Linked DNA regions of Pleurocapsa sp. PCC 7327. The protein of the gene in region 1 interacts with the protein of each later gene in a pairwise test. Links are inferred from orthologs where the notes say so. Each region holds a gene or a part of one and is shown on either strand. Other genes may lie near its edges. The genes, in order: rlmN and ftsZ.

Region 1 (3,143 bases):
ATATATTATGCGATTTATTCCTTTAACTCTAGGAATAAACAGAGTTAAAAAAATAGTTATTTTAGCTTTTATTCTATTGTTTCTACACAATACTTATAAGTTTCCAAGGTTAATTTTTTCTCAAAAGAATTTTATTCATGGTAGAGCGCAGATTGCTCATTTTTTGAAGAACTATGCCTAACAGGATGTTCCCGATCGCGTTACTTTATTTTTTCCTTATGTTAAGAAACAGCCTATTCTTTACTTTCTCTCTAGTTATTTAGAATATCAAAAACTTCGACTCGCTAAGCTTCAATTCGCTGAATCTACACATGAAACTATTTTTATTCTGAAGAGTCCCCTAAAATTTTCTAAGAATAATCTATGCGTTGCTTGGGAACCTGACTACTATTGTTATCACGCAAAAGTTCCTCAAACAGGTGACTTAATTGTAGTTTTGCCAGAGGACAAGATTTCGCCAGAAGCTTTCAAAGAGTTGCAGCAGCATGAAACTCTCTTGTTTCACTATCAATTTCTTCCTTTTAGCCCTCAGATGGATGCCTACATTTTCAGAAAAAAATTAAATATTAATTTTTTCTTAAGAAATCAGCAATTTTATCCAAGCGATCCCTCATAAACCGAACAACTCTTGTCAATCGCTCATTTGATATAAGTACTAGATTAAAAAATATAAATTCAATGGGGATCGACATTGACAAGAGAGATATGACTGGCTAACATATAAAAAGTAATTATCAAGTTTATCAAAAAAAAACTAATTAGTTACTAAAAAATAACTAATCAACTTCTTTTCAAAATTAGTTGTCACGGAATTAAAAGGTTTTAAAATGACTAAAACTTTACAAGTCCGCTGCCCAAATTGCGGCAGTCCTGCAAAACGATTTTATTTTTTAAACAACCAAATTACAGAAACTTCCTGTCCGGTTTGCGATTACCTAATGGTGAACTGCTCCGTTACGGGTAAAGTGTTAGAGTCCTACGCACCCGGCATTGCCGTGATGGACGCATCGCGATGCACCCCTATACCCACCCCTCCATCTCCGTTATCCGTAGCCACTTTTAACTGAAATCGGATTAAACTTTCGATGCCCGCAACTGTCCGCAAGCTGCATCGGCTTCCAATCCGCGAGAGTAGCGAACGCTAACGGCAATGCGTTTTTGTCTTAAGATATCCGCAAAGGCTTCGATGCGTTGGCGATCGGGACGCTGATAATCCACTTCTTGAATTGGATTATAGGGAATCAGATTGACGTGGGTTTGGAATCCCCGCAGCAGTTTAGCCAACTCTAGCGCGTGTTCCGGTAAGTCGTTTGTGCCTGCTAAAAGAATATATTCAAACGTGACTCGCCGTCCTGTTATGCGAACGTATTCCCGACAGTCGTCAATGAGATTATCTAGAGTATAGTGCTTGGCACTGGGAATGAGTCGTTCGCGCAACCGTTGGTTAGAAGCGTGAAGGCTAACCGCCAAGGTCACTTGCAGGTGATGTTGGGCAAGCTGGCGAATTTTGTTGGGGATGCCTACTGTAGAGATAGTTAGCGATCGCTGTCCGATTCCCACATCCCGATTCAAGCAATGAACCGCAGCAACGACTTCATTCAGATTCAGAAGCGGTTCTCCCATCCCCATAAAAACCCCGTTAGTAACCCGTTGCCTAAAGTCTTCTTGTACGGTCAAAACCTGATCGACAATTTCATGAGACTTTAGATTGCGGATGAATCCGCCTTTCCCCGTCGCACAAAAATCGCATGCCATCGGACAACCGACTTGAGAAGACACGCAAACGGTAAGGCGTTCTAGGGATTTTGGATTAATTGTCCCCCAGTCTCCTTGTCCCCCAGTCTCCTTGTCTCCCCCTCTTTTGAAGGTGGGAATGCCTACGGTTTCAATAATCAATCCATCGGCGAGGCGTAGGAGATACTTTCGGGTTTTATCCGAGGCAATGCTGCGATAATGGATGGTAGAACGATAAATCGGATAATCTGCAAGCGTTTCGCGCCACTGTTTCGGAAAAACGGAGATTTCCCCAAGCGATCGCGCTCCCTTTTCATATAACCACTGATGGAGTTGCTTGCCGCGATAAGCAGGCTGTCCTCGTTGTTGTACCCATGCGGTTAATTGCTCTAGAGATTTCCCTAACAAAACCTCGTTCTTGTCAGTTGCGATCGATTGCTTCTCAAGCTGGATAGTCATAGTTGTCGATGATGCCGAGCAAATACTAATATGCTCCTTATCTATTTTGACTTAGCCGCGCGATTGTTATTTTTCAACTTCTACGTCCAACTAATTGGCACACTGGAAGATAAGTGTAGATTAGAAGTATCGGACATTAGTTTTGTTTCTGCATCTAATACCTGCTCCACCTGTTGATAAAGCGCTTCTGCTTGTGCCCAAGAATTGCCGATGCATGTTAATCCTAGCTTGCCAAACTCAGATAAAGCTCCCATTAAATGAAACACCGTACCCGTTTTGGTGCTGCTGTCAAAGTGCAGGCGATATTTGGCAATGATATCCATCAAGTCGTGGGGAAGCAATCCTTGATAGTGGGGCTTTTGTAAATTATCCGAAGCAATATAATATTTTTCCCGGCGGTGTTGGCTGTAGAAGAGACCCGTTGTGTAATCGTAGTTGCCGTTAGTCAGTAACCTCAACGTCATAAATGGATGGGTCGTTCCCCCTTTGCGCAGGTTAATTTCAATTGCCTGAATCTCCCATTCCGGAGAATTTCCTGGCTGGCGAACCGCAATGAAATCGACCCCGTACCGTTCCATGGCTCCTCTTCTGGCAAGGGCTTGTCCGACTTTCATTCCCAATTCTTGCAAGCGCAACCGATAGGCATCGTTCGCCGGAAAGCGACAGCCGAGGTAAATTTGACCGTCGGGGCCGCCGAGAATTTGGTCGTGGGTGGAGAGGATTTCTACTTTTCCAGTTGGGTCGATATAGCCTTGGACGCTGGGCGATCGCTTTTCTTCCCCTTCGATAAACGCCTCCACGATCGCTCCCAATTCGGGAAGGCGGCTGGAAAAGGTAGCCCAGGTTTCATCTTTGGCTTGAAAACTCAAATTTTCCAGATGCTCGCGCAATACGACTATTCTCTCGGCTTGGGTTGCCCGTCCCGGTGCGACATGTTGAATCGGTCGTAA
Region 2 (3,294 bases), 310 kb from region 1 along the record:
CGGCTGGCGATTGGGGAAGCGGTGACGGAGTCGGCACGTTATGGGAAGCGATATTCGCATCTTGCGCTGCAATAACCTCCTGTAAATGCTGTGCGTAATGAATCACTCGTTCGATTTCTTGTCGAAGTTGTTGATTTTTCTTGACAAGTTCCCGATTTTGTGCATACAAGGTTTCTTCCCGTGCTTGAGCTATCTGAAGTTCTTCTACCAGTTCTCGATAAACGGAAAGCGGCACTGAGGGAGCATAAAAATTTGAAGAGGAAGAAAGATTTTTGGCTAAGGGGTTTGGAGACTGGCTCCGCGAATTAGCTGTCATGCGTTTTAGCTATTTTTCTCTAAGCGTAACGGGAAAAAGTGCCCCACTGGACCCGTGCCTCGACCGATATCGAGAGCATACTTTAAGGCTGTCGTCACGTAGTTCTTCGCCTGCTCGACTGCGAGCCAAAGATCTTTGCCCAAGGCTAAATTAGCCGCGATCGCTGCCGAAAGGGTACAGCCCGTTCCGTGAGTATTAGAGGTATCGACGGTTTCCGTCGTTAAAGTTTCCCAATGCTCGCCATCAAACCAAACATCAACCCCTCGCCATTCTCCCATCATACCGCCCCCTTTGACTAAAACTACCCCTGCTCCCAATTTATGCACCATTTGGGCAGCTGCTTTCATATCTTCGAGGGTATTAATTTCCAAGCCGCTTAAAAGCTGTGCCTCATAGCGATTTGGCGTAACGATTAACGCTTTAGGAATTAATTTATCGCGTAAACTCGCGATCGCGTCGTCGTCGATTAACTGGGCACCCGTGCGCGATACCATCACTGGATCGATGACCAACTGCTTCAGTTGCCACTTTTCAACTTGTTCGGCGACCGTTTCAATAATCTCTCGATTTAACAACATTCCCGTTTTCGCCGCATTGGCTCCAATATCGCTCATCACTGCCTCAATTTGAGCGGCTACTGCGGCTGGACTCATTGCCTCTACTCGCGTCACGCCTAGCGTATTTTGCGCCGTCACGCAGGTAATCGCGCTCATGCCGTGGACGCAGTGAAACGCAAAAGTGCGCAAATCCGCCTGGATTCCCGCACCGCCACCGCTATCGGAGCCAGCGATCGTTAGAGCAATAGGAACTTTACTCATTTCTAGCGTTGAAAACGCCGTTTTTGCAGGAACGGAGGAATGTCTAAACCGCCCGGCTTATTCGGTGGTGGTTCTGGTTCGGGTTGAGGTGTCGTTGGATTGACTGGATTAACGGTTGTCCTCACTTGACTTTTCGCACCAGCTTGGATTTCGCCGGAAAATCCGGTCGCGATCGCCGTAATTCGGATTTCGCCCTGCATTTTCTCGTCGATTACCGCCCCGAAAATAATGTTAGCGTTGGGATCGACGATTTCATAGATAATATCTGCCGCCGCATTAACTTCGTGCAGGGTCAAATCGTGACCGCCAGTAATGTTTAAAATCACGCCTTTAGCGCCTTCAATAGAAGACTCTAGTAGGGGAGAAGAAATCGCTGCGATCGCGCCTTCTTTTGCCCTCGATTTACCCGTGCCTATGCCGATCCCCATCAATGCCGAACCCGCGTCTGCCATAATCGCTCTGACATCGGCAAAGTCAACGTTGATCAGCCCGGGAATCGTAATGATATCCGAGATCCCTTGCACCCCTTGCCGCAGAATATCGTCAGCCATCCGAAAGGCTTCTTGCATGGGAGTTTCCGCATTAGCGACCGCAAGCAATTGATTGTTGGGAATGACAATCAGAGTATCGACTCTGCTTTGTAAGTTGCTAACGCCTTCTTCTGCGTGACTGTTGCGGCGACGACCTTCAAAGGTAAAAGGACGAGTGACCACCCCAACCGTCAGACAGCCTATTTCCTTTGCCACTTCAGCGACGATCGGAGCAGCTCCCGTCCCAGTTCCTCCTCCCATGCCTGCCGTGATGAAAACCAGGTCGGTGTTTTCTAGGGCATGGGCGATTTCTTCGCGCGATTCTTCAGCCGCTTTTTGCCCAATTGCCGGATTGCCTCCAGCGCCGAGACCTCTGGTCAATTTTTGTCCGATTTGTAAGCGTTGGGGAGCTTCTGATTGCGATAGGGCTTGGGCATCCGTATTAATTGCCCAAAACTCAATTCCAGAAACGCCGCTTTCGATCATGCGATTGACGGCATTGCATCCACCTCCGCCAACACCGATGACTTTGATTTTGGCAACGTTACTTGGCACGATTTGGTCACTCCTAAATTCTTCCCTAGGTTTCCCAGGGATCCGCTCGGTTCGATACAAGGGTAACCCAGCCGAGTTGAGGGGATAGTGATTATCCTCTTTTGCTGGAGGTTCGCTAATACTATTTAAGCTCTGATGGATCGGTCTTAATTCATTATCAAGTGTCATTGCAATCGGGAAAAGTTTATACACAAATTTTAAGGATTCGACGGTTAGGAGTAAACCTATTTACCCTATTTCTAATCTTGTGAGGTTTAACCCTCAGGTAATTTATATAACTTTATTTCTCATCTAGAAAGTTATTTCTATTTTTCTTAACGTTACGCTTTTAGACTAAAAATCTTATTTGCACTTTGTCAAGAGACTTTGCTCTAAAGTTATCGGACAGACAATATTGTTATTAGTTCCTAACAGAAGAGGGATCTTGGCGATCGCTTTTTGGCGAGTTTAGTTGGATGGTAGGGAAAGCTGGATCGCTCAAATCGATATAAGTCATTCGAGCGCTGGGAATTCGCGATGGCAACTGGCGCATTTGAGCCAAAACCGATAATTGTTCGGGAAATCGTTCGGTAAAGGAACCAAAATAAACCGTCCCCAACTCCGTGTTGAGAACGAGATTGTTAGCATTTCGCCAATCGACTTCTAGAACCTTTACAGGAGAACGAGCGACGAGCGAATACAATTGCGTCCACTGCTGGCGATAGAGATCCCGATAACCAATGACTTTAAGCGTTGGGACTTTCCAATTTTGACCCGCTTGCTCGTAGAAGCTTTTAGGGATAAAAATGCCTTGGGCATCTATAAACCCGACTTCCCGACCGGATACGGCAACGGCTACGGGTTGACGTTCGGTTACTTCGACGGTCAATTTAGGCGGCAGAATTTGACGGGTAATTTCAGCGTCGGCGATGGGAGGCGTGGCTTTGAGTCGGGCGATAATCTGTTGCGTTGGCAGTTGCCAGACGGACTGAGGTTTTTCTAGAGGAATCAGCTCGCGAATTTGCTCTTGAGAAACCAATCGATTTCCTACTATCTCCAGCGATTGTTTGCCGACTATCCATTGGGGCAATGTGAC

The links.
Region 2: the proteins of rlmN (region 1) and ftsZ interact in binary tests that used the Escherichia coli proteins (3 or more experiments, as listed by UniProt). The link is inferred for Pleurocapsa sp. PCC 7327 from one-to-one orthologs.

What each region holds. Positions count from the first base shown.
Region 1 is NC_019689.1:502,356-505,498, forward strand. The notes cover bases 135-2,948. They hold rlmN (23S rRNA (adenine(2503)-C(2))-methyltransferase RlmN), read right to left. Parts: upstream 2,194-2,948; coding sequence 1,075-2,193; downstream 135-1,074. Other genes in these bases: PLE7327_RS23075 (hypothetical protein), read left to right, coding at 828-1,067; PLE7327_RS02155 (peptide ligase PGM1-related protein), read right to left, coding at 2,274-2,948. Outside these bases: more of PLE7327_RS02155, read right to left, coding at 2,949-3,143.
Region 2 is NC_019689.1:815,767-819,060, forward strand. The notes cover bases 263-3,227. They hold ftsZ (cell division protein FtsZ), read right to left. Parts: upstream 2,388-3,227; coding sequence 1,137-2,387; downstream 263-1,136. Other genes in these bases: PLE7327_RS22530 (hypothetical protein), read right to left, coding at 263-316; thiD (bifunctional hydroxymethylpyrimidine kinase/phosphomethylpyrimidine kinase), read right to left, coding at 322-1,134; PLE7327_RS03625 (cell division protein FtsQ/DivIB), read right to left, coding at 2,620-3,227. Also shown: more of PLE7327_RS22530, read right to left, coding at 1-262; more of PLE7327_RS03625, read right to left, coding at 3,228-3,294. UniProt on the Escherichia coli protein: Essential cell division protein that forms a contractile ring structure (Z ring) at the future cell division site. The regulation of the ring assembly controls the timing and the location of cell division.